Chlorogloeopsis sp. ULAP01: one gene and its partner. Each later gene encodes a partner of the first gene's protein in a complex. Links are inferred from orthologs where the notes say so. Each region holds a gene or a part of one and is shown on either strand. Other genes may lie near its edges. The genes, in order: rimM and rpsS.

Region 1 (15,324 bases):
GTCACCTCACCCCCTGCCCCTCTCCTTGCTAAGGAGAGGGGTGTCCGACAGGATGGGGTGAGGTTTTTCATGCCTGGCGATGAAACTTGTTTCATTGGGACTGCCTTCTGCCCTCTGCCCTCTGCCTTATTGCTAAGTGAAAAGATGGAAATTCTTCTATAATTAATAGACTGTTTGATTGCTCGTATTGTGCATAGCTTATGAATCCTGCCCTGACTAAAATCGGCGCTCAAATGTCTAACTTAACGGGCGTCAGAGCGATTATGAAAGATATTATCGAAACATTACGAGCGGGTGCAGGGCAGCAATTTATTAATTTGAGCGCTGGTAATCCGTTGATATTACCTGAAGTAGAACAGTTATGGCGAGATTGTACAGGAGAGTTACTAGCTAGCTCAGAATACGGTGAAGTCGTTTGTCGCTACGGTTCTAGTCAAGGCTATGCACCATTAATTGAAGCGATCGCCCGTGATTTTAACAGACGCTACGGTTTAAACTTGAGCGATCGCAATATCTTAATTACCCCTGGCAGTCAAAGCCTCTATTTTTATGCTGCCAATGCTTTTGGCGGTTACACTAACAACGGTGAACTCAAACAAATTGTTTTACCTCTCAGCCCAGATTACACTGGCTACGGTGGCGTTTGTTTATTTCCAGAAGCTTTAGTTGCTTACAAACCAACTCTAGATATTGACGCTACAGCCCATAGATTCAAGTATCGTCCTGACTTTAGCCAATTATCGATTACAGAAACTACGGGTTGTGTAATTTTCTCTCGCCCCAGCAATCCTACAGGCAATGTCTTAAGCGATGATGAAGTGAAAAAAATCGCTGCCCTGGCTGCACCTTATGATGTGCCAGTATTAATTGACTCCGCCTACGCGCCTCCTTTCCCAGCATTAAACTTTACCGAAATGATACCTGTGTTTGGTGATAATATTATCCACTGTATGAGTTTATCGAAGGTGGGATTGCCAGGAGAACGCATCGGTATTGCCATTGGTAACGAAAAGCTAATTCACGTGCTGGAGTGCTTTCAAACAAATTTGTGCATTCACCCATCACGCTACGGACAAGCGATCGCTGCCCGTGCTATTGATTCTGGTGCCTTGGTAGAAATTTCCGAAACCGTGATTCGTTCCTTCTATCAAAATAAATTCACGATTTTAGAAAGTACTTTAGATGCAACCATGCCTAAGGATTTACCTTGGTTTTTGCATCGCGGTGAAGGAGCAATTTTTGCTTGGTTGTGGTTGCAAGATTTACCAATAACTGACTGGGAAATTTACCAAGTACTCAAGCAAGTTGGTGTCATTGTTGTACCTGGTAGTACCTTCTTCCCCGGTTTGCAGGATGAGTGGCAGCACAAGCAGCAATGTTTGCGCATTAGCCTCACTGGTACTAATGAGGAAATCGCGACTGCAATGCAGCGTTTGGCAAAGGTGACAGAAGAAGTTTATCAGCGTAAAGCTGTGAGTGTATAGGTTCTGGAGTAAGGCATAAGGCAGATGGAGGAGGCAGAAGGAGATGAATCAACAGATAGGGAGGCAACAGAAGCAGGGAAAGCAAAAAGCTAAGAAGGAAAATAAACAACCCATCTCCCCATCTCCCCATCTCCCCATCTCCCCATCTTCCAAATTAGATGGTTGGTTAGAAATTGGCACTATTGTTGCAGCTCAAGGCTTGCGTGGGGAAGTGCGAGTTTATCCAGACTCTGATTTTCCAGAAAGATTTGAAGTGCCAGGTAAACGTTGGTTATTGCATCCTGAGCAGAATGAACCGCAACCGATAGAATTGCTGTCAGGACGTTACATCGAAGGTAAAAACTTGTACGTCGTTACCTTAGCTGGTGTAGAAAATCGAAATCGAGCAGAAGAATTGCGCGGTTGTAAGTTATTCGTGCTAGCAAGCGATCGCCCGCAATTGGCAGAAGATGAATATCACGTTCTCGATTTAATTGGTTTGCCAGTGTATATGCAGGAAACAGGAGAACTGGTTGGTAAGGTGGTAGATGTTCTGTCTGCTGGCAATGATTTGTTAGAAGTTGAGTTGCATCAGCAAAATGAGGGGGAGAAAAAAAACTCCCATCCAAAATCTAAAATTCAAAAGACTGTTTTGATTCCTTTTGTGAAAGCGATCGCGCCAGTGGTTGATTTAGAAACTGGTCGTATTGAAATTACTCCTCCTGATGGATTATTAGAGATTAATAATTAAATATATGATTTCATGAATTCATAGTGAATTATCTATAGAAAAATTCTTTGCACCATATAATTTCTAAGGAATCAAGGCTACATTACAGCCATTTTTAGATGAATATATTCTTTTAAATTTATTTTGTTAGAGCCTCAATTTTTCTAATAAGTTGGGGATTTGTTCTTTTACTTTTATAAAAACTCTACCCAAAGATATAATTTTGAAATTAAAAGGATTAGAAATACTTACAGATATTATAAAAATTAATGTAATTTTTGACATCTAGCTAAGATTATTGTAGGTAAATATTTAGTCTGCTTACTTTCCATAATGGTTATCAATACACCCCATAAATTTAAATTTCAAAAATAAATATTTAACTATTAGAACTTACGCAAAATTTCTCTAAAACCCTCTTTTCTCCGTGTTTTCTGTGCTCTCTGTGGTTGATTCTTCCGTAACTCATGCGTAAGTCCTGACTATAACAGCCACCAATATCAACTTCTGCTGAATAAGAGAAAAATTTTTCGCAAGTAAGATGATCTTAGATGCCGAAGATAAATAAACTTTCATAAAAATGAATGATTGTCATGGAGTTTGGATATGACTTTAGCAAGCCCTCCCCAAACAAAACCGTTATCAGATGAAGAATTGCGCAAAATGAACGCCTACTGGCGTGCAGCTAACTATTTAACGGTTGGACAAATTTATCTCCTCGACAACCCCCTGCTGAAAGAGCCACTGAAAATAGAACATATCAAACCTAGACTTTTAGGACACTGGGGAACAACTCCAGGACTCAACTTTCTCTACGTTCATCTCAATCGGATTATTAAGAAAGATGATCTGAACATGATTTATATTGCCGGGCCTGGCCATGGCGGCCCTGGTATAGTTGCCAATACATACTTGGAAGGCACATACAGTGAGTACTATCCTAACGTCTCTCAAGACGAAGAAGGCATGAAGCGGCTGTTCAAACAGTTTTCTTTCCCTGGTGGCATTGGCAGCCATTGCACCCCTGAAGTTCCCGGTTCTATCCATGAAGGCGGCGAACTTGGTTATTCTTTATCCCACGCTTATGGCGCTGCCTTTGATAATCCAGACTTAATTGTTGCCTGTGTTGTTGGTGATGGGGAAGCAGAAACAGGTGCTCTAGCTACTAGCTGGCATTCCAACAAGTTTCTTAATCCAGTGCATGATGGTGCAGTTCTTCCCATCCTGCACTTAAATGGGTATAAAATCGCCAACCCCACCGTGTTAGCGCGGATGAGCCGCGAAGAATTGCAAAGTTTGTTTGTTGGTTATGGCTATAAGCCCTATTACGTCGAAGGCTCCGATCCGGAAGCCATGCACCAATTGATGGCGGCAACATTAGATACAATCATCAGGGAAATTAAAGATATTCAAGAAGAAGCCCGCAATCATGGCTTTAGCAAGCGCCCCCAATGGCCGATGATTATAATGAAAAGCCCTAAAGGCTGGACAGGGCCAGAGGAAGTAGACGGGAAAAAAACAGAGGGTTTTTGGCGATCGCACCAAGTTCCCTTCGGCGAGTTAGCAAGTAAGCCAGAACACCTCAAACTATTAGAGGATTGGATGAAAAGTTACAAGCCAGAGGAACTTTTTGATGCACACGGTAAACTCAAACCAGAACTGGCAGAGCTTGCACCCAAAGGACAACGGCGCATGAGTGACAATCCCCACGCCAATGGTGGTATTCTACTGCGCGATCTAAAAATGCCCAACTTTCAAAATTACGCTGTGGATGTTCCCGAATCAGGTAAGGTTGTTGCCGAAGCTACAAAGGTGATGGGAAACTTCCTACGGGATGTATTAAAAATAAATCAAGAAAGCTTTAACTTTCGGATTTTTGGCCCAGACGAAACAAAATCCAATCGCTTGGATGCCGTATTTGAAGTTACAAATCGAACTTGGGTAGCCGAAACTCTCCCTGAAGACGAGAACTTATCTGCCGATGGACGGGTCATGGAAATACTCAGTGAAACTACTTGTCAAGGATGGTTAGAAGGCTACCTCCTTACCGGTCGTCACGGCTTCTTTTCTTGCTACGAAGCATTTATCCACATCGTAGACTCAATGTTTAACCAGCACGCCAAGTGGCTGGATACTTCCCGTGACATTCCCTGGCGCAGACCAATTGCTTCCCTCAATTATCTGCTCACTTCCCACGTTTGGCGGCAAGATCACAACGGCTTCTCTCACCAAGATCCTGGCTTTATTGATATTGTTGTCAATAAAAAAGCAGGCGTGATTAGGGTGTATCTACCCCCCGATGCCAATTGCCTGTTGTCAGTAACCGACCATTGCCTAAGAAGTCGTGACTATGTCAACGTCATCATTGCCGGAAAACAACCTGCTTTACAGTACCTTGGCATGGACGCAGCAATCAAGCACTGTACCAAAGGTATTGGTATTTGGGAATGGGCAAGTAACGATCAAGGTAGCGAACCCGATGTAGTCATGGCTTGTGCTGGCGATATTCCCACTTTGGAAACCTTGGCAGCAGTAGACATTTTGCGGCAGAACTTCCCCGATTTGAAAGTGAGGGTAGTAAACGTAGTCGATCTGATGGTATTGCAACCACCGAGCGAACATCCTCACGGTTTAAGTGATAAAGACTTCGATAGTATTTTCACTACAGATAAGCCAATTATCTTTGCCTTTCATGGCTATCCCTGGTTGATTCATCGTCTTACCTATCGCCGTACTAACCACAATAACTTGCACGTGCGCGGCTACAAAGAGGAGGGAACCACCACCACACCCTTTGATATGGTTGTCAGGAACGACTTAGACCGCTTTAATTTAGCAGATGATGTAATTGATCGAGTACCAAAGTTGGGTTATAAAGCAGCTTATGTGAAGCAGATGCTCCATGATAAGCTTATTGAGCACAAACATTACATCGCCAAGTACGGTGAAGATATACCGGAAATTCGCGACTGGAAGTGGCCCTATTAAATGGCAAAACTAGGACATTAGGAATAAACCTGGCTTTTTGAAAAAGCTGGGTTTATCAAAAATAGGATTTCTAGCACACTGCTTGAGTCTAAATTGTATCCGGGTCAATATTTAACTCCCGCAATTTCGCTGCCAAACGTTGTGCTTTTTGTTCTGCTTGTTGTGCTGTTTCTTCAGGTGTTGCTACTAGTTGACCATCTGGTGTAAAAAAACGCAATAATCCCTGATAAACTCCCAAATATAACCTTAGCTGATGACTCCACAAATATCCTTTTTCCGAAGCTTGCAGAGGTTGATATTCTCCATCTACTAAATGAAATCCTGCAAATTCTAATGTGTATGGGTCGAACCAAAAATAATCTGGCGTGCGGAAAGTATCTTGATAAATTTCTTTTTTTAAACCTTTGTCTGTATTTGCTGTTGAATCGGAAAGAATTTCTAGAATTAGATTGGGGTATTTCCCATCTTCTTCCCAAACCACCCAACTTTTACGGGTTTTACGTTCGGTTCCCAGCACTACAAAAAAGTCTGGCCCTCGGAAATGTTCTGATTTCAGTTGGCGTGGACTATAGTAAATAGTCAGGTTTCCAGCAGCATAGAAATCATTTCTGTCTCGCCACAGCCATTCTAGACATGATAAAAGTAAAATTATTTGTCGTAGATGCAGTTCGCTTTCCAAGGGAGGCTCATCACTATATAAATCACCAGGTGGAAAAATAACATCTTGGCAGATGCCTCCTTGAGAACCTAATTCTTGAGTAATAGTCATAGAATTGTTGCGGCATCAAGTAGTTATGGATTTATTTTAGCGATCGCTAGATACAATCTTAAATAAACTCATTAGCCGCCTCTGGATTTTAAGTACGTTGTTGATTTTGGTATATTGTCTGTCGGTATTTTTATGAAGTTAAAACCTAAGAATATTACAAGAATCTTAAAAGATGCCAATTAAAACCGCTTTTGTTGACTCAGGCTGTCAGGATCGGGTAAGTCAAACTTTATAGTGACTAAAGCCAAATGAATTATCCCCGCTGAAAGCAGCGTGAAGGGGAGGAAAATAACTCTTGGTAGAGTTTCAGGAATAGGAGATTATATCTTGGCTAAGTTGAAAGTAGGTATTAACGGATTTGGTCGGATTGGGCGTCTGGTGTTTCGCGCTGGCATCAATAACCCTAACATCGAATTTGTGGGTATTAATGACTTGGTGCCGCCAGATAACCTCGCTTACTTATTAAAATATGACTCCACCCACGGTATGTATAAGGGTCAGGTGGAAGCAAAAGATGACGGTATCGTTGTGAATGGGCAATTTATCCCTTGCGTATCAATTCGGAATCCGGCAGAATTGCCCTGGGGTAAATTAGGTGCAGATTACGTTGTCGAATCTACGGGACTGTTCACAGATTTTGATGGAGCGGCAAACCATATAAAGGCAGGAGCAAAGCGAGTGATAATTTCTGCTCCTACCAAAGATCCAGAAAAAGTTAAAACTCTATTGGTTGGTGTAAATCATAACTTGTTCGATCCAGCCAAAGACACTGTTGTTTCTAATGCCAGCTGTACTACTAACTGTCTTGCCCCCATTGCCAAGGTGATCAATGATAACTTTGGTTTAACTGAAGGCTTAATGACGACAGTCCACGCTATGACTGCCACCCAACCCACCGTAGATGGCCCTTCCAAAAAGGACTGGCGCGGCGGACGTGGTGCGGCGCAGAATATCATTCCCTCATCTACTGGGGCAGCAAAAGCAGTAGCGCTGGTGTTGCCAGAGTTGAAAGGCAAGTTGACAGGTATGGCATTCCGGGTTCCTACACCTGATGTCTCAGTGGTTGATTTAACCTTTAAGACAGCAAAGGCTACTAGTTATAAAGAAATCTGTGCTGCTATGAAGCAGGCTGCTGAAGGAGAATTAAAAGGTGTACTAGGATACACAGATGAGGAAGTAGTTTCCACAGATTTTCAAAGTGATTCTCGCTCTAGCATTTTTGATGCTGGTGCTGGGATTGAACTTAATTCCAACTTCTTCAAGGTTGTGGCTTGGTACGACAATGAGTGGGGCTATTCCAATCGGGTAGTTGACCTCATGTTGTCAATGGCACAGAAAGAAGGACTTTTGGAGCGCACAGCAGTAGCAGCAGTGTAATTGAGAGTAATGGTGAGCAGATCCCCAGCTTTTTGAAAAAGTCGGGGATTTTTTAACCAAAATTGCAAAATGATTTAACGAAATTGCATACGATCGCACAACCAATCTGCAAAGAAACTGCCTAGAATAGGCCAGGAGGGGAGTACTCAGGACTTTTTCCAAAATTCTTAATGTGTAATTGGTAATCAGTAATCAAGAATATTAATGAATCCCTAAATAACCAATTACTCATTACCACTAAATTTAAGCATCAATAGCATCACAGCTAAATGGTATCTGTCCTGAACCAACTACATTCAAGAGGTTAAAAATGTCGAAGAATTTACTTGAACAATTGCGAGAAATGACCGTAGTAGTCGCAGATACGGGAGATATCAAGGCAATTGAAAAGTTCAAGCCACAAGATGCGACTACCAATCCCTCCTTGATTACCGCTGCGGCACAGATGCCGGAATATCAGGAAATCGTCGATCAGACTTTACTCCAAGCAAAGAAAGATGCTGGTTCAGGAGCAAGTCAAGCGCAGATAGTTTCTGTTGCGTTTGATCGTTTGGCAGTGTCCTTTGGATTAAAGATTTTGCAGATTATCCCTGGTAGGGTGTCTACAGAAGTAGATGCACGCTTATCCTACGATGTGGAAGGAACAGTGGCTAAAGCACGGGAGTTAATTGCCCAGTACAAAGCTGCTGGAGTTTCTCGCGATCGCATTCTGATTAAAATCGCTTCGACTTGGGAAGGTATTCGCGCTGCTGAAATACTAGAAAAAGAAGGAATTCACTGCAACCTTACCTTGCTGTTTGGCTTGCATCAAGCGATCGCCTGTGCCGAAGCGAAAGTTACCCTAATTTCTCCCTTCGTCGGACGTATTCTCGACTGGTACAAAAAAGAAACCGGAAGAGATTACGCTCCAGCAGAAGATCCGGGAGTTGTTTCTGTCACAACTATCTACAACTACTACAAAAAATTCGGCTATAAAACCGAAGTTATGGGAGCTAGCTTCCGCAATATCGGCGAAATCACCGAACTCGCAGGCTGCGACTTGTTAACTATTTCTCCAGCACTTTTGGGTGAATTGCAGGCAACTGTTGGCGAACTGCCTCGCAAACTCGATCCCAAGAAAGCAGCAGGAATGGACATTGAAAAAATTTCGATGGACAAAGCTAACTTTGACAAGATGCACGCGAGCGATCGCATGGCATCAGAAAAACTAGACGAAGGTATCAAAGGTTTCACTAAGGCACTGGAAACTTTAGAACAACTATTAGCAGAAAGACTGACTAAATTAGAGGCTAAAGTTACTGTTTAATCGCAATTGCCGTATATCTCTACAATGAATGAGATTCCCCCTAGTCCTCGCAAAAAGGCTAGGGGATTTTTTAACGAAACATACTGGCACTTATTTGCATAGCTCTGTTAATAGCTTCTGCACTAGATTTCCTGGCTTGAGTCAGTGCTTGTAGGTGTGCTTGTACCAAATTAACGTTTGTTGGAGATTGGGTTAATTGTGCGTACACCCCAAGTAGCAAATCAGGATCAATGATTGGCAACCCATTAGTTTGTACATAAGGATTTCGTGTAACTATGATTACAGGATTATTCCCATAGATAATAACAGGAGGATAGGTGCAGTAGGGATTGTAAGGGCTGTATACACCCCATTGACCACCGTATAAACCGTAAGGATTACTTATGCTGAAAACACCATACTGACCACCATAAAATCCATACTGATTAAGAATTGAATTTGCTTCGTATGTGTTGCTTGATAAAACTCCTAAAAATTGCCCATCACCACCGAATAATTGAGCAATGCCATTGACATTAACCAAAAAATCTATAAGTTGCATTATTTTTGCAGTATATTATTTCATTTTTCATTTTCTAAAGAAAATATATGAGCAACATCAGTAGCAGTATTGAAAGTTTTATGAAGATAGTTAGGCATGACGATACATCAAATCACTCACTTGCAACCTTTAACACCGATGACTTCAAACGGTTTTCTGAGATTACCACGATCAATTCGCACAGCATTTCTTCAACCTTACCTTTAACAGAGATACAGTAGTCATGAAGTGACGAGAAAGCAGTAGCTAGTTATAAAAGTGGTAAAACCGTGCAATTGAAGTTCGTCTGAAGTTCGTCAGGAGGTCGAGAAGCGTTTTAATCTAGTTGGAGTGTGCGATCACCATTTAGCGAGACGAAACCAGCAAAGCAGTTATCCCTCCAGCGAAAGTTGGCTGAAAAAAAGGTAAAAGCTACAAAATAAAAGACAGATTTTTCTTCTGACTATGAAAATACTGGTACTAAATGCCGGATCGAGTAGCCAAAAAAGTTGTCTGTACGAGATCACAAGTGAAGCTCTACCTCAAGAACCACTCCAACCTCTTTGGGAAGGGAAGGTAGATTGGACTCATCATCAAGGCGTTGCAGAAATTGAGGTTAAAACCGCTACTGGAGAATCGTTGCAAGCCCAAATCTCGGCAGAGTCTCGTCCTCAAGTTATTGCCTATCTACTCGATACTCTATACAAAGGTTCTACCCAAGTCATTAATGAACTGTCAGAAATTAATGTGGTAGGACATCGTGTGGTACATGGTGGACAAGAATACCGTGAAAGTGTAGTAATTACTGAAGATGTCAAAGATGCGATCGCTCGTCTTTGCAGTCTTGCACCTGCCCACAATCCCGCAAATTTGGAAGGCATTGAGGCAGTAGAGCAACTGTTGGGAGATATCCCCCAGATAGCAGTTTTTGATACCGCTTTTCATAGCAATATGCCCGATGCAGCAGCAATCTATCCCGGCCCCTACGAGTGGGTAGAGCAAGGTATCCGTCGCTACGGTTTTCACGGTATTAGCCATCAGTATTGCGCTCAACGGGCGGCTCAAATTCTCGGTCGAGATTTAGCTTCTCTAAGAATAATCACTTGCCATCTTGGTAATGGTTGCTCTCTGGCAGCAGTTAAAAACGGTCGCAGCATAGATACGACAATGGGCTTCACCCCGCTAGATGGACTGATGATGGGCAGTCGTTCGGGTGCTGTTGATCCTGGTATTCTCATCCACTTATTGCGCCAAGATGGTTATACTGTTGATAAGTTAGATAAAATTTTAAACAAAAATTCTGGTTTACAAGGAATTTCAGGGGTGTCTAGTGATATGCGACGAATTCGCTCTAGCATCGCTCAAGGTAATTCTCGCGCTCAACTAGCTTGGGATATATACGTACATCGCTTGCAATCCTATATTGGTGCGATGATCGCGAGTTTGCGAGGACTAGATGTTTTAGTATTTACAGCTGGTGTAGGTGAAAATGCTGCTGATATTCGCGCTGGGGCTTGTGAAGCTTTTGAATTTTTGGGATTGAAACTCGATTCGCAAAAAAATATCGGCAATCCAGTAGACTCAAATATTGCCGCCCCTGACTCAACGGTGCGAGTATTGGTAATTCATACCCAAGAAGATTGGGCGATCGCAACTGAATGTTGGCAATTACTGATGTAGCTCATGTTAACGGATTTTCTTAGATATCCTGACCGAGTAAATTTATATTCCTCTAGGGAAGTTATTTGTTTATCACATCAGTCAGAAGAAAAATGGACTGCAAAGAGTGTTAAATGCTTGCTGAAATTGGAGGAAAATAGCTTAAAAATTTTCCTAACAAGTCCTAAACTTCCAGTTTCTCGCCTTTGTTTACGCTGGCAAACAGAATTTCCCGAACAATCTCGCTTTCTAGGAGATAGTTGGGAACGCAGTTATGGAGAACTAGAATGGCGAGGACTTTTCCCAGAGCGCGTCATGCCCTGGTATATGTTGATTTATGATGGCAAATTAACGCATGGATTGGGAGTAAAAACGCGATCGCGTTCTTTTTGTTTCTGGCAGACAGATGCAGAAGGAGTGAGTTTATGGTTAGATGTGCGCTGTGGTAGTGTAGGCGTTCAACTGGGAACTCGAACTCTAGAGGCAGCAACTGTCGTATTTAGAAGAGGAGAAGAAGGTGAAACTCCTTTTCAGGCAGCGCAGGCATTTTGTCAACAGTTGTGTACATCTCCCAGGCTGCCATCTCACCCTGTATATGGAGGAAATAACTGGTATCACGCCTACGGTAAAAGTTCAGCTACTCAGATTCTCGATGAAGCCAAACTAATTAGCGATTTATCTGCAAATCCAGATAATCGCCCATACATGGTTATTGATGACGGATGGCAAATCTGTCGAGAACCAGGTAATGGCGGCCCTTGGTGTATGGGAAATGCTAAATTTCCAGATATGGCAGCCTTAGCGTCACAAATTCAGGCAGTTGGTGCTAAACCAGGGCTGTGGTTTCGTCCTCTATTGACAGCAGAGTACGTGCCGCAAGAATGGAAGTTAGGAGTTCAGCGTCAAAGTCATTTGGGAATAGAATATCCCCTCGATCCTTCCCAACCAGAGGTATTGGAATTAATACGCAATGATATGCAGCGTTTTCTGGACTTGGGATATCAACTTATTAAACATGATTTTACAGCTTGGGATATTTTCGGACGCTGGGGACGGCAAACTTGGGTAAAACCTTTGGGAGCAGAATTGACTGATGATGGATGGGCATTTAGCGATCGCTCTCGTACCACAGCAGAAATAATTTTGGAACTGTACCAGGCATTACGTGAGAGCGCAGGAGATGCAATCCTCATCGGCTGTAATACAGTTAATCATTTAGGTGCAGGTTTTTTTGAACTCCAACGCATTGGAGATGATACAAGTGGTTTGGAGTGGGAACGAACTCGTCGCATGGGAATCAACTCCTTAGCATTTCGCATTCCTCAACATCAGGCATTTCATGCTGTAGATGCTGATTGTGTAGGGTTAACTCCCTTAGTACCGTGGGAAAAAAATCAAGAGTGGTTGACACTTGTTGCTCAAAGTGGAACTCCCCTCTTTGTCTCCGCAAATCCCGCTTCTATTAAAGTTGAACAACGTCAAGCCTTAGAGAGAGCTTTTACATTTGCTGCTAAGGAATTACCCCCAGCAGAACCCCTTGATTGGTTGTACAACACCTGCCCCCGACGCTGGAAACTCAATGGAGAAGAAGTGACATTTAATTGGTTTGATACAACAGGAGCCTGGGTTTTTACAGATTTGTAAAGTTTTAAGAAGGCAGAAGGCAGTCCCTATGAACTTCGTACACCACCAAGTATGAAAGAGGATTCTTTCCCCTACACCCCTAAACCCTTATACCCCTACACCCTCTTTCAAGTCAGGAGGCAGCAGGCAGAAGGGAAGAGGTTTGACTTGTTCTAGTTCTCGTTACTAGGTTACCAGGTTGAAACGAGAGGGCTGCTAGCCTCTAGAATGTTGTGACTGTTGCAATATGCTGGTACAGTGACTCCATAAAATTGTAAGTATCATCACACGCTTGAAAAAAACCTTGGCGCAATCGCTCTAGATCCGATTCACTATTCAATGTTCTCTCAATCGTATCAACTGCTTGATTAGCGTGTTCTTCTTCACCACTAGAGTCTAAATGGATTTCAAACCAAATTGTTTGCGCTAACTGTTCTGAGAATTTTGATTTGCAACTTTCTTCAATCAGATCAATTTGATACGCACCTTCTACTTCTACCCCTAATGAGTATCCCAAGGCAAAAGGAATATCACTGGTAAAACCTTTTACCATTGAATCAATAAATTGTTGTGCGACAACTGGTTCTTGAATTTGAAAACCGCAAGACTCAATAAATTCTTTTAAAATTACACAATGCATCCGTGGCCGACTTTCTTCTGCAAGCATAGTTTTTATATAATTGCGCCAAGTTTTGTCTTGGTGTGCATTTAATGCTTGGCGTAAAACGATCCAAAAGAAGCCATGACAGGAAGCATGATAATAATCATTAAAAAAGATTTCAAATCCTTGTGTAGATAAGTCTTGACTAAGAAGCTTTGAATACATCCGATTCGTTAATACTGGATGCTCCTGAATCGCAAAACGGTGTATTTCATCGATAATATCTGATTTAGCAACTCTCTTCTTGGCTTTAATTCTTTTATCCAAAATTTCCGCCATTTTTTTAGAGCTTGAAAAGTTGACTTTAGCTAGGTCAGTTGCATTATTATTAAACGAAAGAGATTGCAAATCCAGATAAGTTATCGATTGCATATAAGTCAGTTGTGTCATACTAATTTACTTAGAAAAACACTCAAAATTGCACAGCAATACCATCAAATTAATTACAATTTGAAGTCGCTGTGTTATGGTGTTTAACTTGATTTTTTGTCTAGAAAAATCATCTGTTGCATTATTATTTAATTTTTTCTTCAAAATCTATCCGTAATTACCTAGATTTGTCAAAAATATTGGGTAATAAATATAACTATGTAAAATTATGTACACAGTATTTATGTTGAGTAACAAATTTGTGTAAAGATTAACAGTAATTTAGTAATATTACAGTATGCTTTTAAAACTTAGATTTTATTGATTTAGATTTAGACTACGTTACAATTAGCAACCTATTGTGATGTTAGTAAACTAAAATTTTAATCATTTTTTAAACATTAAAAAATAATTTATTTTATCGTTTATGTATTAAAAAAACTGAAGGTTCAAGTATAATTACGTACTTGTCATGATTACCTGACTTTTCTGTAACTTAACAGTCTTGCTTATTTACCTACTTAAGAAATATCCGTAATACTAACTACAGCTAGGTCATGATGGTTGGGAAACTTGGAATAGTCTTTTGGTAAAGACTTTACAATTCAAAATAGGTATCTGCTAGAAATTACGCAAATTATGATTTTTATACCATTTGGCTGATGATTGCTTAAACATCACCCGTAAGTAGTAAATATATTAAGCAAGTAAATATACTTAGAATAAGAGATTGACAAATCGACCAAATTAATATTTTTTGGGATTAGGGGCTAAAAGCTTGAGACTAAGCCGCTCCCCTAAATCAATTGCAAATAACTAAAAATTTTTCTTGCTAAAGGCTCAAAACCATCGCCGAATTCTGCTGGATAGTGTTGTACTGCCCAGAAGGCTCTGCCATTGTATTCACCAACAAAGACACTGCCAACGATATTGCGATCGCCTTGTTGCCGAAAGACTATTTTTTCTGTTGCCCAAGGATATAAATCCTCTTGAGCTTGAGAACGGTTAGTTACTTGCCATTTATTGATGGCAAATAAACCATTATTTCCCAATAATCTTTCTGTTGTCTGTTGCAAAGTTAACTTTTCACCAGGAAAGAAAAACTGTACGTATACGTTTTTATTGGGTTTACAATCAGGTTGAAGCCAATAAAACCATACTGCTGTTCCCTCCCCGGAACTAACTGTTTGATCTACAAAACGATTGGCTGGTACATAGGTTGTAAAGGGTAAACCTGCTCTTTTGTAGAGGTTGAGCGTAATTTTCTGTTTTTCTCCTTCTACATTAATGGTGTCAGTAATTGTATTTGCTCTCGGCTGGACTATTGGTAGAGTAGAAGTTGGTGTGGGATTTGGATTCACTTGCACCGTACAGCCATTGCTAAAGATGAGTGCGATCGCACTCATAATAGAAAAAATCTTATTCATAATTTTGATGCTTTTTTAGCATTACTATTTCAGCAACGTCGCAAAAGTACAAGCCAAATCATAAACAGCCTCAAAGGCAAAGGAATAGTTGTAGGCAAATCTGCGATCGCCCTGCGAGTAAAAGTATGTTCAGGACTAATTGCACCGATTATTAGTTCGCGCTCTTGTAAAACAAACTCTCTAGAAAAAGGGGATTCAGCTTTTAGCTCGTATTTGGTATCAGCATAGTTAATTTCAAACATTCTTGCAAAGGGATTAGGTTTCACAGCCCAGGCAATACGTTCACCGTTTTGTTCTAGAAAAAAAATTGCACTTACTGGAGTTTCACGGTAAGCTACATAGCAAGAATTTGAAATAAAAAATTGACCAGCTTCTCCCCAAGCTGAAAATTCGATACTTCCAATAGCTAAATTATCCTCTACAACGTCACAA
Region 2 (15,255 bases), on another replicon or contig:
ACTGGAAGTCGAAATAATGGCAATGCCAATACCACCTAATACCCGTGGTAATTCCTTTTTGTTGGAGTAAACACGCAAGCCTGGTTTGCTGATTCGCTTGAGGGCAGTAATAATTGGTTGGCGATTTTTACCCTTATACTTAAGGGAAATCACCAAGTTACGTTTTACTCCTTCGCCTGATTCTTCGTATTCACCAATGAATCCTTCTTCTCGAAGGACTTTGGCTATACTACGGGTCATTTTTGTGGATGGCACTTGTGTAGTTTGATGCCTCGCTAAATTAGCATTGCGGAGGCGCGTCAACATATCAGCAATAGTGTCGTTTGTTGCCATCGTTTCCTCTATAAATGAATTTATTGATCCCGAAAGGGCATTCCCATTTCTTTTAGTAAGGCGCGACCTTCTTCGTCAGTGTTAGCTGTAGTGATGATGGAAATATCCATCCCTCGGATTTGGTCAATACTGTCGTACTCGACTTCTGGAAAAATCAACTGCTCTCTGACGCCAAGAGTATAGTTACCACGACCGTCAAAGCTCTTGGGGCTGACACCACGAAAGTCACGAATTCTCGGTAAAGACAAGTTGATTAAACGGTCGAGAAAAGCATACATCCGATCGCCTCTAAGGGTGACCATGATCCCAACAGGCATACCTTGACGAATTTTAAAGCCTGCGATCGCTTTTTTTGCCCGCGTTACTACGGGTTTTTGACCGGTGATCAAGGCAATTTCACTTAAAGACGCTTCCAGAGCTTTAGCATTTTGCGCTGCTTCCCCCAAACCCCTGTTCACAGTCACTTTCACCAACTTTGGTACTTGATGAATATTGGTGAATTCAAACTGTTGCATCAGTTTAGGGACAATCGTTTCTTGGTATAAACTTTTTAGTCGTGTTGCCATAGTTTTTGTCCTAGTTACCCCTGGGCTTGGTCAGGGAAAAATTATTTGTTAGTTGTTAATTGTTAATTGCTAATTGTTAATTGTTCTATTAACTATTAACCATTAACCATTAACCACTTTCTATTTATCGACAATTTCTCCAGTTTTCTTGAGCATCCGAACCTTTTTGCCTTCAGCAGTGAAGGTATAACAGATGCGACTAGCAACGTTTTGCTTATTGGAGTAAAGCATGACGTTGGAACTGTGAATTGGATATTCTTGGGTGACAATTCGTCCCGATTCGCCTTCAGCTTGGGGTTTGACGTGCTTAGTCTTGATGTTGACACCTTTGACAACGACTTTACTTTCTTGGGGAAGTGCTTTGATGACTTCACCAACTTTGCCTTTGTCTTTACCGGCAATCACCTGCACAGTATCCCCAGTTTTGACGTGCATTTTGTAAAATTTGGGCTTCTCCTTCTTGCTTGGCATTAGAGCACCTCCGGAGCCAGAGAAACAATTTTAGTAAAGTTTTTGTCGCGCAATTCTCGTGCAACTGGCCCAAAGACCCTTGTTCCTCTGGGGTTGCCATCTTTGTTGATGATAACTGCGGCATTATCGTCAAAACGAATACTCATACCGCTATCCCGCTTGATATTGTGACGGGTGCGGACGATCACTGCTTCTACGACATCAGATTTTTTTACAGCCATGTTGGGCTGTGCGTCTTTGACAACAGCGATAATTCTATCGCCGACGTGACCGTAGCGACGGTTACCTGCCCCAAGGACGCGGATACACATAAGTTTACGAGCTCCGCTGTTGTCTGCAACATTAAGATAAGACTGGGGTTGAATCACAATTACTCTCCTTGGTTTTGTTAATTGCTAATTGTTAATTTTTCATTGTGATTAACCATTAGCTCTTAAGCTATTAGCTATTAACCTTTAGCTATTTTTTGTGGTGAGGATTTCTGTGACTTGCCAGCGCTTAGTCCTGCTCAGGGGTCTAGTTTCTTGAATGCGAACGCGATCGCCTATCTTGCAGCGATTCTCTTCGTCATGAGCTTTATAACGCCGGGTTTTCACCACAATTTTGCCGTACTTGGGATGGGGAGCGCGATTTTCAACGGCGACTACCACCGTTTTTTGCATTTTGTCGCTCACTACCAAGCCAACTCTTTCTTTTACTGCCATACTTTCTTACTCTTGTTCTTTAGCAGGTTGACTTGTTGCCCGCTTGCGCTCTGCTTCTACCGTCATTAATTGGGCAAGGCGGTGTCGGGCGTGTCGAAACTGATGAGGTTTTTCTAATTGTCTTGTCGCTTTTTGCAATCGCAACTGAAATAACTGCTTTTTGACAGCAAGAATTTCCTCTGCCAATTGTTCGTCAGTTAATTCTCTTGCTTCTGAAATTTTGGGAAGAGGCATAACCTACTCCTGCGTCTCCTGTTCAGAGCGTGAAATGAACTTAGTTTTAATCGGCAGCTTATAAGCAGCCAAGCGCATGGCTTCACGGGCAGTAGCTTCTGGTACACCCGCGATCTCAAATAATATTCGTCCTGGCTTTACTACTGCTACCCAGTATTCAGGCGAACCTTTACCGGAACCCATCCGGGTTTCAGCAGCACGCATTGTTACAGGCTTATCTGGAAAAATGCGAATCCAGATTTTACCACCTCTACGGATGTAACGGGTCATTGCCCGACGAGAGGCTTCTATTTGGCGGGCGGTGATCCAAGCAGGTTCTTGAGCTTGGAGGGCAAAATCACCAAAGTTCAGGGAGTTGCCTGCGGTGGCAAGACCTTTCATTCGTCCGCGTTGCTGTTTGCGGAATTTTGTTCTTCTAGGACTTAGCATGATTAGGTACTAGGGACTAGTGATTGGGGATTAGGGATTGGGGATTAGGAATGAATTTGGAGCAGGGATTGGAAACTTGCATTTTGCCCAGTCACCAGTACCTAATCCCCAGTTCCTTTTTTATCCTTCATTTGAGCGGTCTTCAAATTGCTGACGACGGCGCTGTTGTTGACGACGACGTGGTTCGCGCTCCCGTGTTGTTGCTGGAGGAGGCGTTTCTTCTTGTCCGGGAATAATTTCTCCCTTAAATACCCAAACCTTGATACCGAGAATACCGTAGACAGTTTTTGCCGTACAGTAAGCGTAATCAATATCGGCTCGTAAAGTATGTAGAGGTACTCTACCTTCACGAGTCCACTCAGTCCGAGCAATTTCTGCGCCGTTCAAACGACCACTAACTTGCACTTTGATGCCTTGTACTCCAGCCCGTTGAGCGCGCTGGATGGCTTGCCTTACTACTCGTCGGAAGGAAACCCGGCGTTCTAGCTGTTGAGCGATATACTCAGCAATTAAGTAGGCATCAGCATCAACGCGTTGCACTTCAACGACGTTGATCCGAATTTGACGATGGCTACCCAACAGTTGTTGAAGTCCATTTCGTAATGCTTCGATGCCTTGTCCACCTCGACCTACAACCACACCAGGTCGAGCTGTGCGTACTTCGAGATCGATTTGATCTGCTTTACGCTCAACCCGCACTTCAGAAATGCCAGCGTTGTTTTGAGCGTATCTGCCCAGCTTTTCTTCAATAAAATTACGAAGTTTGTGGTCTTCTTGTAAAAGTTCTGGATAACGGCTTGGGTCGGCAAACCAACGAGATTGGTGTTCTTGGGTAATTCCCAAGCGAAAACCAACTGGATGTATCTTCTGTCCCACGAATGCTTCCTCTAAAAATTTCTTTTTGTACGCAATTATCTTCGTGTAGATGTGTTTTGTTTGTTTATTGAGCTGCTGCTCCCGGAGCTACAGCCACAGTGATATGACACGTTGGTTTGCGGATTTGGTACGCACGTCCCTGTGCTCTTGGCTGGAAGCGTTTTAGGACTGGGCCTTGATCTGCATAAGCTTTAGTGATAACCAGTTCAGCACGATCTAGTCCGGCATTATGCTCGGCATTAGCAGCAGCACTTCTGATCAGCGTTAGGACTGGTTCACAGGCTCGATAGGGCATGAATTCCAGAATAATCAGTGCTTCTCGATATGAACGTCCGCGAATTTGGTCAAGTACTCGCCGTACTTTGTAGGGAGACATACGTACATAACGGGCGATCGCCTTTACTTCATTAGTAGTATCATTAGCCATAGTTTTCTCCTGTGTAGGGACTAGAGACTAGGGATTAGGGACTAGGAAAATTACTAGACTCTAGCCTAAGCCTCCCTAACTCCTTTTATCTCCCTGCTTTTTTATCCTTGGCGTGACCTCTAAAGGTGCGTGTAGGAGCAAACTCGCCCAGTTTGTGTCCTACCATTTGGTCGCTCACGAAAACGGGTACGTGCTGACGTCCGTTGTGAACTGCGATGGTGTGACCTACCATTTCAGGCAGAATTGTCGAAGCTCGCGACCAAGTTTTGATAACTTCTTTTTTGTTACTGGCGTTGAGCTTTTCTATTTTACTCAACAGGTGATCCGCAACGAAGGGACCTTTTTTAAGAGAACGACCCATAAGTGTAGGAATTGGTAATTAGTGATTGATAAAAGCTAGTTGCTAATAGCTGATAGCTATTAGCTATTAACATTAACTTTCACGACCGCCACGACCCCGTTTAGAAGATTTGCGGCGACGACGCACAATCAACTTGCTACTTGGTTTTTTGGGTTTGCGAGTCTTCATACCCAATGCTGGTTTACCCCAAGGTGTGACAGGGCCGGATCTACCAATAGGTGCTCGTCCTTCACCACCACCGTGGGGGTGGTCAACTGGGTTCATGACGCTACCTCTAACATGAGGACGGCGTCCTTTCCAACGAGTTCTACCTGCTTTACCCAAGCTCAAGTTTCTGGCATCTAGGTTACCCACTTGTCCAATGGTGGCATAACACTCCCGCCTTACCATCCGGACTTCTCCTGAAGGCAATTTCAAGCTCACGTAGTTACCTTCTTTGGCTACTACTTGAGCACTTGCTCCGGCAGAGCGAACGATTTGACCACCTTTGCCTGCAGTTAACTCCACATTGTGAACATTTGTACCCAAGGGGATGTTAGCCAGTGGTAAGGCATTCCCATTTTCAATGGGAGAATTTGGGCCAGCAATCACTGTTGTGCCAACTTTTAAGCCGTTGGGCTGAAGGATGTAACGCTTCTCGCCGTCTTGATAATGCAAAAGAGCAATGCGTGCGTTACGGTTGGGATCGTATTCAATTGCCGCGACTTTGGCGGGAATATTACGCTTATCGCGTTTAAAGTCGATGAGCCGGTAAAGTTTCTTGTGTCCGCCACCCCGGAAACGACTGGTAATACGCCCTTGGTTATTTCGACCTTTGCGACGATGTTTATATACAGTTAAAGATTTTTCCGGCTCGGTCTTGGTAATTTCTGCAAAGTCGGAAATTGTGACTTGGCGAGTACTGGGGGTATAAGGGCGATAAGAACGAGTACCCATCTTGTTTTAAACCTCTGGGAATAGAACTTGTCTAATCTTCTCTTCATCCCTAGCCGCCACTGTGACAATGGCTCGCTTGTATTGGGGTTTATAACCAATAAATCGACCAACGCGCTTTTTTTTACGAGGTAGATTTGTGGTATTCACCTGTGTGACTTTAACGTCAAACAGACTTTCTATTGCCGCTTTGATTTCTGGCTTTGTCGCTTTTGGAGTGACTTCAAAAGTATATTTGTTCTGCTCCATCAGCATGGTTGCCCGTTCGGTAACGATGGGGCGACGTATTAAATCAGGAAGTTTGCGGGGGTCAAACTTAGTCACTGTAGACCTCCTGAATTTTTTCTAGGGCTGATGCTGTAACTACGATCTTGTCAGCGTGCAGCAAATCGTAAACATTGAGCTGATCAGCAGCAATTAGCTTTAAATTCTCAATATTGCGGGCTGACAAGTATACGTTTTCGCTCCGCTCAGACATTATTAATAAAGTTTTTTGTTCTGGTTCGGAACCCCAACGAGCGATCGCCGACACTAATTCTTTTGTCTTAGGACGTGCTAGCTGTTCGCTAAAATCTTCTACCACAATCAAGTCATCAACACGACTGCTAAAAGCCGTTCGCAGTGCCAGACGCCGTTCTTTGCGGTTCATTTTCAGGTTATATTCCCTGGGTTTTGGCCCAAAGATGACACCACCACCACGCCACAATGGTGAGCGAATAGAACCCGCACGCGCCCGACCGGTACCTTTTTGCCGCCAAGGTTTACGACCGCCGCCTCTGACTTCAGAACGGGTTTTCGTACTAGCATTTCCTTGGCGAGCGTTGGTCAATTGTCTAACCAAGGCTCGATGCACAACATGAGCCGCTGTTTCTTCTTTGGCAACCCGCAACTCAAAGCTTTTCTGCCCGACTTGCTCTCCTTGCCAATTTTTGACTACACATTCAACCATTTTCGTGTCCTTTGTTCTTTGTCATTTGTCCTTGGTAGTTTTTCTCTACTAATGGCCAATGACTAAATGACTACTTACCAACTTTCTTCGCAGGCACAATATTTAGTAAGGTTCCTGGTTTGCCAGGAACGGCTCCCTTGATTAGTAATATGTTGCGTTCCGGGTCTACTCGCACCACAGTCAGTTTACGAACTGTGACACGGCTACCTCCCAAACGACCCGGCGCCCGCTTACCTGGATAGACACGACCGGGTGTTGTCCCAGCACCTGTAGAACCAGGTGCTCTGTGATTTTTAGAACCGTGCGACATAGGCCCACGACCGAAGTTGTTGCGTTTTTGATTACCAGCAAAACCACGACCAATACTATTGCCTATGACATCTACAATCTGACCTGCGCTAAAAATATCTGCCTTAATTTCTTGACCTAGTGAATAATCGCCAGAATTATCTATGCGATATTCGTGCAAGTGACGTAATGCTGGAGCAGATGATTTAGCTAAGTGACCTAATAGCGGTTTATTTAGCGCTTTTGGCTTTACTTCACCATAGCCGATTTGAATGGCAAAGTAACCGTCGGTCTGTTTTGTTTTGACTTGGGTAACTGTACATGGCCCTGCTTGGATAACGGTGACAGGAATAGCTACTCCTTCATCGCTAAAGACTTGGGTCATGCCCAGTTTCGTGCCGAGAATACCTACAGACACAGTTACTGGCTCCTTTTTACTTGTTTCCTTGGAAATTGGATTCTTCAGAAAGCTGGTATAGGCGTCTTTAAGACGATTTACCGCTTACTACGGTACCTCCTAACGAAGTCAGGAACAGCCTAGGTAATGGGCTTCCAACTTCTGGGTTTTTCACCAAGCGTCCGTACTATTTGGTGAATCCATAATTGAGTTTCACTCATTCCTCACCAGAACAGCCAAAAATTCCTTCTTATTCAGAAGGAGTCATTTTTGGATTTTGTGCAAGGCTTTAAGAGCTTTGCGCTTTGTGCAGCAATACTTTGTTACTTAAGCAATTGCTCTGGCACTTCTGGTTGTAGTAGGACTTAGGCAGCGACTTGCCCAGTATCCATTGACTAAGACTAATGCAATGCTATAAACCAACATTACTGCTTAGTTTCTACTTGTTTCCTTAAACTATACGCTTAAGGGCTTACCTGTTTTTCTCAGGGCTGAGAGAGTGAACGTTTTTGACTGCTCAGGGCTGGCTTGAGTTTATAACTCACTCTGCCCTCTTAAGTTAACCTTAAGGCTTATATAGTCTACCAGCCTATTGTCCACTATAGCTAGCCATTTTGGTTTGGAATTTAGCTAAGGACAACAGGATTGCACACTAAATAATTGGCCACAATCCAGTAGTATAGATCAAATATTTATTTTTGTCTAGAAAAATTTTACATTTATATTTTCAGTAGAGAAGCAGCAAGAGGGGAGTAGGGGAGGTGGGGACACGGAGACATGGGGAAGGGGAGAGTAATAAACCACTAACCAATTGACTAAATGACTAATGTGTTGATGAGGCTAATTTAGCTTATAAGTTAATTGTGTAACTTAATGTAACAGCAAACGGTAAATAATAGAAGTATCTAGGTGGGATAGGACAAAAATCTATGGCACTAATTACCACTGGTAACACTTTAATTCGCGATCTGGAAAAACATGGCGCTCTTGGTGTATACGTACCTCTAGAAGGAGGGTTTGAAGGTCGGTATAGACGGCGACTGCGTGCGGCTGGCTATGTCACTCTGCACATGACTGCTAAGGGACTGGGAGATGTTTCTGCCTATCTCACAGGGGTTCATGGTGTTAGACCTCCGCATCTTGGCAAAAAAAGTACTGCTAGTGGAGCGGCAGTAGGTTACGTATATTACGTACCCCCCATTGTCAATTATCAGCTCGAACAGCTACCACCTAAATCAAAGGGACTAGTGTTGTGGATCATTGAAGGGCATATTCTTTCTGATGAGGAAGTTGAGTATTTAGCTAATTTGCCCAAACTAGAACCACGAGTCAAAGTGGTGATTGAGAGGGGTGGCGATCGCGCTTTCCGGTGGATGCCACTGGAAAAGACTCTGTTAGCTAGTTAATCATTGGTCATTAGTCTTTTGTCATTGCTGTTTTCGTAATGACAAAGGACTATTGGCTTTAGTGCATTAGCTCTCCTACTAATCAAAATTGGTAGCGGATTTCTCCCCTAATTGTATTATCGATAACGTTTTCTAGCCCGATCACTGTCTCATAATCAATTGCACCTGTAAAATTTTCCGAAAACACTATCTGCGCTCCTGTAGCTAATTTAAAGTAATTGCGATCGGGTTCATTTGTTTTTGCACGCATGGGTATACCGGGTTGGGTAACGAGTTCCGTAGTGACATTGCGGCTGTTTTCAGCAAATTGATGTTCGTAACTGGCGCGAACATTGGGTATGACGGTGCCAATCCCAGTTCTTAATACTAATGCTGCTTGAGTACCGATGCTTAAGATAAATGACTCTGCTTGTTGATCGTCTACTTTCATATTTAAGCTGCCAGCTTCTTTTTCTGTGTAGCTGTCAATGCTGACGCGATCATATCGCAAACCAACAGTTGGTCCATAGGAAACACTGCCCGATTTAGCAATATAACCACTATTTAAATTAACGGAAAACTGCCTGCCTTCAGTGTTAGCAGTCGCTCTACGATTGTTGAAGTTGATTGTACGTTTTATATCAAATTCATTACCACCATAGCTAATTGCAGCGTTGCTGTAAAAGTTTTTTTGGGCATAGTTACTATACACAGATATGGCATAACTATTTACTTCAATATCACCCTTATTTTTACGCAATTCATTATCATTATTTACAACGCCTAATGCAGTTCCCACAGAAAGTTGATCTGTAATATAATAATCAAAGCCTGCTGTCACACCTGAAGTTGTAGAATTATAATCTATATTTTGATTATTAGAATTTTTATTAGCAAAATTAACGTCACCGTTGAGGAAAACAGCTAAACGGTTTGCTGATGGTTTGACAGAAGTATTTCGTAATGCCAGAAGACGAGCATCAATTAGCTGTACTTGTCTTTTAGCAACATTTAAGGCAATGTCTGCTTGGGGAAGAATATCTTGAGGCGCATTTAGCACCGCAACTGTATATTCTGCTATCAGTTGATGCCCGCGAGCTGTAGGATGAATCCCATCCCAAAACAAATATTGATCTGGATTTGAACAAAGTGTACCTACAGCTTGATTAAAACAACGCTCTGTGACATTTGTGTAACCATACTTCGCAGGTTCAGCTAATATTTCATTAACTAAGGCATTAACATCTAAAGGAATAATATTAACGTTACGGTTTTTTGCTATCTCTTGGAGGGCAAGATTTAAGTTGTTGTTATGACTGTTGGTTAGGGCGGTAGTAGTGGAAGCAGTTAAGAGCGATCGCTCTTGAGGAGTTTTACCCAAGTCTGGCAAGTTAGGCACGATAATATTGCGAGCGCCTTTATTAATGAGTGTTCTGACTGCATTAGATAAGTTGTTTACTACCACTTGCGTGTCGGTTGCTCTTTTTTCTGTTGGCTCAATTAAATAATCGTTAGCGCCTGCCCATAAGATAAAAAGAGCATCGGAACTAGGTTTTCCGGGTATGGAAGTAAAGCTGTCAAGTTGATCTGGCAAAGATGGCAGTGGTATTTTTAGTGTTTCACTCAGAGCATTATTATTACCTGATGTAGAACCACCGATCGCAAAGTTATTAGTAGCATTAGCATCTAATTTTAAATCAGAACTTAGTATTTCTACCCAAACTGGGCCGTTAGAGAAACGCCCCCGAAAGTAGGGAGGACTTAGTGGAAATATGCCTCCTGTTAATCTAAACAAGTTGCCATTATCGGATAGACTATCACCAAAGATAAAAAGCTGATTGTAATCATCTGCTAAGGCTTTAAAAGGGATAAGGGCTGGGATTAAAGAAAGTGCAATGCTTATATTTTTTACTGTAATTTTTGTCATATAGATTTGCATAATTTTGTCTGTAATTGTAATGAAGATAAAATCATAATGCCAAGTTTAATTTATGAAAGTTATGCAAAAAATCATGTTTTTTCTATAGAAATAGATGTGATTAATTTCATGACTTTAGCAGGTAGATATCATTTGCTACATTAGAATCTACCGCTTGATTTCTGTTAGAGAATTGAAAGATAACAACTTATCTGACTAAGACTTGATAAAATGAAAAGTTAAAATGTTAAAAATCAAACAAAGCTGATGTCATATTTGAATATGACATAGACTAATAAATATATATTCAGCTTGAGAAACTAGATAGGAAATTTATAAAGTAAACATAAACCATAGTTAGCGAATATTAGAGAGTTGAGATATATAGAACTCATACTTATTTTTGAAAAACACTTAGGGTGTGTGATCGCAGAGCGTAACGCACCGTTTTCAAGGGTTGGGTGCGTTAGTCTAAAGTCTTGACACGGCACTACAAATACTTAATTTTTTTCAGTCATCAAACTGGATTCCTATATCTGCGGTTTTGTTTGGCAGTTGGTAGTAGGAGTGTATTTATTTATAGATTCTTCACTTGAGAGGAGTTGCCCGGAAAACTTATGCATACAGCAGTTGTGTATTTAGATGTACATGGGTAAAAATATTGCTTCCAAAAAAAAATAGAGAAATGCTGACAGAGTGATTTGGAGAGCTACTGGGCTAATAGCGATCGCATACGTGGGGATTGTGACTCAATCCAGAGGATTTTCTACCCCCGCCACACCTGCCACGAGTGCGATCGCACTTTCTTCCCTATAATTACGTCTAATCCAGCAAAGACAGCATAATTTGCAGCAACTACACAAACAATGGTTAAAAAATAAAGTTGCAGGCAATTGCACCCAATAATAGGCATACTGAATATAAGGACAGCGATTAAACCCACTTGCTGTCTAGAGATAAAGTTGATGAAATAAAAATGAGACGTAAATCCACTGGTAGAACAGCTACTACTTCTAAATCTCCTATTTTTCAATCTCCAATGTTCAACCTCACCACACTCGCCATTTTGGGAGGGGTGTTTGTTTTAGGCATTGGCATTGGTATTGCTTTTAGCTCTACAGCTACATTTACACCATCCAATGTGGCTTCCCGCGAATTTATTGACACCAAAGCACCAAACCCCGAAACTTGCGTGCAATTTGGAGCTAGCGCTATGGTTATGGACACCAGATTGTTCGTAACACTTAACCCCTTCAATGTTTATGTTTCTCAACCTACAATGCGTCCAGGATGTGTTTTGCGTACTAATAACTGGGCGATTTTAGAGCAACGCAAGCTAGTGACAAATGAACAAGTGAGAGAATGCAAAAACCGTTTGAATACCTTTGGTTATACAGGCGATTTGGGTGAAAAACCAGATATTAACTGTATATACCAGAACGATGCTGCTAAAAACTTTTTTGTCAATGAACCAGGAGCCGTTGCCCCGTCGATAGAAACGGAAAGATTCTAATCATGAGTTATGAATCATGAGTCAATAGTCAATAATAGTTTATTTTGATTTTTGATTTATCTTCTTTGATAGAACAGTACAAGCCTCCAGATTTATCCGTAGAGCCAATCCAAAATCTAAATAAAATGAGTTTGAACTAACTGCTAACTTTACTTAGTTGGGCTAGGTAGAGGTTGCCCAAATTCAATAATTTTAGAACCAGGATCAATGTGCCGATTTTTAGGAGCGGTTGGCACTGGTAAATTAGGAGTTGGAAAAAAAGGAATATTGTTCAAATTACCGGGCTGATTTGGGAAAATCGGTGGCGGAAGAACAGAGTTAGGTGTTTGAGAAGAACTATTAGGAACTAGAGGTGGTACAGTAACCAAGGGTTGTTGTGAGGAGTTATTTGTCGGTGGTGGTGGATAGTATAAATTTGGGTTTGGTGTTGTGTTATTAGAAGGTGATAGTGGGTTATATTTACCTGAATTTGGTGTGGAGTTAGTCGAAGCTGGTGAGTTGTATAAACCCGGAGTGGGGGATGAGCTACTAGGTGGAGGTGGAGACTTTTCAGGTATTAAAGATGTACTATTTCCTACTGGAAATGGACGTAAAATCCAACGTGTAGGATTTTGGCGAGATAATGCTTTTAGTTGTATGTGGTTGGGATTGAAAATAGTACCGGGTGCTAAGTCGATTACAATACGAGTTATATCTGTGTCAAATTGAGAAACACGGATGCTTGTTATAGCTCCTGAGTAGTTTTTTTGAGTAGAAACATAACCTAATTTAGTAGTTGGTAAATCAACAACAATGCGAGGAGGCTGGGAGAGATAAAAGAAGTGTGGTTGTGAAGGTGCTGATAGGCTAATTTCCAACTGGGCTACTTTTGGATCAAAGCGCCAATCTTCCAATTTGGCAATTGATTCGGCAGTACTAATGCCAGCATCAAGGGTAAAGATTGTATAAAAGGCAAATAAGTTTATCTGAAATAAATACTTGCTCCAGCACTGACAAAATAATTTATTCTTGAATTGCTTTGCCATGAGATTATCCTTTACTGGTTAAGTCAATTGAGTTTGTTTTTAATGGCTGTTTGATTACTGAGATTTTTCCCGATATTGTTGTAATGTGGCAGTAAATTTGACTGCTTTAGGAAAATTACCAACAATGATTTGACCTGTGAAATTTTCTTGAGTAACTAGTTGCATATATAGACGAATTGGGCTACGAGAATTCTTCTTTTGCTTGGTATTTGCTTGTGTTTCTATATTTGCGTTATTACAAAGTACAGAATCAGAAACTTGCCCAGATAAACTTGCTGTTGAATTTTGATATTTGCCTGTGAGATATTGGTTAGCTTGACTTACAGCAGAAAGTTTTTCAGTACTAGTGTTTGCTGATGATAAAAACCCGTTTAAATAAATTCCCGATTGATAAAGATTCAATAATATTGGATTTGATTGGTTGCAAGGGGATAATTTTTCTGTCAACACTATACGATAATGACCGTTAATTTGGGGAGGAGCCTGAAGATTTTTTTCTCCATAGGTAGTTACAGTTTTAAATAAAAGCAAAACTGAACCGATCGCTATACTGTAAAAGCTTAAAGATTTAAAGTTGAAATGATGCATATAGTAATCCGATTTGATTACTGAATTACTCGTAGAGAGGCTTGGGGGAACAGGAATCGGGGATTGGGAATTGGGTATTTAATTTGGGCAAGCGTGAATCGGGAATTGGGTATTGCCCATTGCCCTAGCCCCTAAGCCCTTATCTAATTTGTAACTTCCGACTTTATTTCAGCAAGCACTGAGGCGAGATGAGAAGTAACTTGGCTATAACGGCGAGTGATGAGCAGGGAAGAGCGGCACTGAATTGCTAGTTCATCTGTGTATCTTCCTAGCGTTTGACGTTCTATACCCCAAGCACGACTTGTACCTGCAATGGTGAGACCGGCGTTTTGTGAGGCTGCAACGACGGCTTGGATTGGCTCTGTAGCTGCAACGGTGATAAAGTCAATGCGATCGCTAATCCTGCCAGGCATTTGCTCGATTAAAGAACGAAACTCATAACTCAATTCATCTTTGACTTGATGCTCTGATACTACCTGTAAAATTTGTAAGTGACTAGTATCACGATTTACTAATAATCTTAGAGCAAGTATCAAAGCTAAATCATCGTGAATATTGGCAGAATAAGGAACTAGCAAACTTTCTAACCGCTCTTCTCCTCTGTCTATAAACACCGCAACATCGACAGGTACACTGGTTAAAATTTGACCAACTCGTCCACCTAAACGATTGTTACTAAAAGCAGGGCGATGCCAGCCGACGATAATTAAATCAGCTTGTTCAAGTGCGGCAATTTGAGCAGTTTCCCGTGCAACGTTATTAGACACGCGAATGATGGGATGCACATAGGAACGAACTGTTGGTGGTTCTAAGCGTTGAATCAACTCTTCTAAATGTTGGCGACGCTGTTGAATTAATCTATCTGCTTCAACGGGGGTACTCTCAAAGGCATAATCTTCCTCTAGTTCGATCAAGCTGAGGGGGTTAACAGTGGCGGGATGTATATTGTTAATTGCGATCGCTGTTGCTAGTTGCACCAAACCTTTTTGAGTGTCAGGATTGGCGATTGGCACTAAAATTCGGTAAGGACGACTAAAATTATCTCCACTAACAGTAGTTTCTACAACTGTCTCTACTTCAGATTCTGCTTCTACTACATCTAATTTGATCAGCTTTTTCGGATAAGTCCACTCTAGTAGTGGCGATGTCATAAATGTCGTTACCAACGCCATAATTACCAACATGGTGAAGAGCAAGGGCGAAATTACTCCTAACTCCAAACCAATGTTAAGGACTATTAGCTCAGTCAAGCCACGAGTATTCATTAGCCAACCAAGGGCAGAAGCTTCTCGCTTTTCAATGCCACTAACTCTGGCTGCTACATAGGTGCCGATATATTTACCCGCGATCGCCACTGCAAGTACTAATACACACAAAATCCATAATTCAGGGCGATTGAGCAAGCCAATTTCTGTCCGCAACCCACTGTAAGCAAAAAATACTGGTAGCAGGAATATTAAGACAAAATCTTCGGTTTTTGTTGCCAATTCTCTCACCAAACCTGCATTCTTAGGCATAATTGCCCCTAGTAAAAATGCCCCAAAGATTAGGTGAATGCCAATTAGTTCGGTGATCAGCGCCGAAGCAATTACGCCAATATAAATTAAGGCGAGAACAAAATGATTGAGGCGTCCGGTGCGACGATAGTAGGTAGCCAGGCGAGACAGAAAAATTCGTCCTAGTGTCACCATTACGCCTATGTATACCAAACTCTCTGCAATTGTAGGAAAAGCACTAGCAATAGTTCCGGTACGTGCTACAGCGATCGCCACTGCTAATATGCACCAAGCAGTCAGATCATCCACAGCAGCACAAGTTAGCGCTAAAGTACCTAATCGCGTTCTCTGCAAGTTGTTCT

The links.
Region 2: the proteins of rimM (region 1) and rpsS are in contact, whole or in part, in a crystal structure (PDB 3A1P), measured with the Thermus thermophilus proteins. The link is inferred for Chlorogloeopsis sp. ULAP01 from one-to-one orthologs. Residues at the interface, in WP_008632437.1 of Thermus thermophilus: Val4, Glu5, Ile6, Gly7, Arg8, Arg22, Gly23, Glu24, Val26, Leu84, Glu85, Glu86, Gly87, Arg88, Tyr89, Tyr90, Tyr91, Phe92, Leu94, Asp111, Ile112, Leu113, Asp114, Ala115, Gly116, Ala117, Gln118, Asp119, Val120, Ile122; in WP_011173711.1 of Thermus thermophilus: Lys28, Arg29, Leu30, Lys32, Thr48, Gln56, His57, Val58, Pro59, Val60, Tyr61, Thr63, Met66, Glu73, Phe74, Pro76, Thr77, Arg78, Arg81, His83, Gly84, Lys85, Glu86, Ala87, Lys88, Ala89, Thr90, Lys91, Lys92, Lys93.

What each region holds. Positions count from the first base shown.
Region 1 is NZ_JAUDRH010000003.1:161,736-177,059, reverse strand. What follows is about bases 373-3,370. They hold rimM (ribosome maturation factor RimM), read left to right. Parts: upstream 373-1,527; coding sequence 1,528-2,214; downstream 2,215-3,370. Other genes in these bases: QUB80_RS07040 (phosphoketolase family protein), read left to right, coding at 2,800-3,370; QUB80_RS07050 (valine--pyruvate transaminase), read left to right, coding at 373-1,484. Also shown: QUB80_RS07055 (hypothetical protein), read right to left, coding at 1-95; more of QUB80_RS07050, read left to right, coding at 201-372; more of QUB80_RS07040, read left to right, coding at 3,371-5,181; QUB80_RS07035 (Uma2 family endonuclease), read right to left, coding at 5,270-5,950; gap (type I glyceraldehyde-3-phosphate dehydrogenase), read left to right, coding at 6,278-7,327; QUB80_RS07025 (transaldolase), read left to right, coding at 7,638-8,633; QUB80_RS07020 (hypothetical protein), read right to left, coding at 8,704-9,174; QUB80_RS07015 (acetate kinase), read left to right, coding at 9,619-10,833; QUB80_RS07010 (alpha-amylase family protein), read left to right, coding at 10,951-12,456; QUB80_RS07005 (hypothetical protein), read right to left, coding at 12,659-13,486; QUB80_RS07000 (hypothetical protein), read right to left, coding at 14,263-14,892; QUB80_RS06995 (hypothetical protein), read right to left, coding at 14,922-15,324. UniProt on the Escherichia coli protein: One of at least 4 proteins (Era, RbfA, RimM and RsgA/YjeQ) that assist in the late assembly stage of the 30S ribosomal subunit.
Region 2 is NZ_JAUDRH010000007.1:254,033-269,287, reverse strand. The notes cover bases 2,764-5,692. They hold rpsS (30S ribosomal protein S19), read right to left. Parts: upstream 4,402-5,692; coding sequence 4,126-4,401; downstream 2,764-4,125. Other genes in these bases: rplD (50S ribosomal protein L4), read right to left, coding at 5,651-5,692; QUB80_RS15940 (50S ribosomal protein L23), read right to left, coding at 5,344-5,658; rplB (50S ribosomal protein L2), read right to left, coding at 4,474-5,337; rplV (50S ribosomal protein L22), read right to left, coding at 3,678-4,040; rpsC (30S ribosomal protein S3), read right to left, coding at 2,858-3,613. Also shown: rpsH (30S ribosomal protein S8), read right to left, coding at 1-333; rplE (50S ribosomal protein L5), read right to left, coding at 354-899; rplX (50S ribosomal protein L24), read right to left, coding at 1,020-1,370; rplN (50S ribosomal protein L14), read right to left, coding at 1,370-1,738; rpsQ (30S ribosomal protein S17), read right to left, coding at 1,826-2,074; rpmC (50S ribosomal protein L29), read right to left, coding at 2,081-2,308; rplP (50S ribosomal protein L16), read right to left, coding at 2,312-2,737; more of rplD, read right to left, coding at 5,693-6,283; rplC (50S ribosomal protein L3), read right to left, coding at 6,354-6,989; QUB80_RS15925 (NAD(P)H-quinone oxidoreductase subunit N), read left to right, coding at 7,898-8,374; QUB80_RS15920 (autotransporter domain-containing protein), read right to left, coding at 8,457-10,280; QUB80_RS15915 (DUF3172 domain-containing protein), read left to right, coding at 11,248-11,784; QUB80_RS15910 (AMIN domain-containing protein), read right to left, coding at 11,934-12,809; QUB80_RS15905 (hypothetical protein), read right to left, coding at 12,864-13,397; QUB80_RS15900 (cation:proton antiporter), read right to left, coding at 13,541-15,255. UniProt on the Escherichia coli protein: In the E.coli 70S ribosome in the initiation state it has been modeled to contact the 23S rRNA of the 50S subunit forming part of bridge B1a; this bridge is broken in the model with bound EF-G.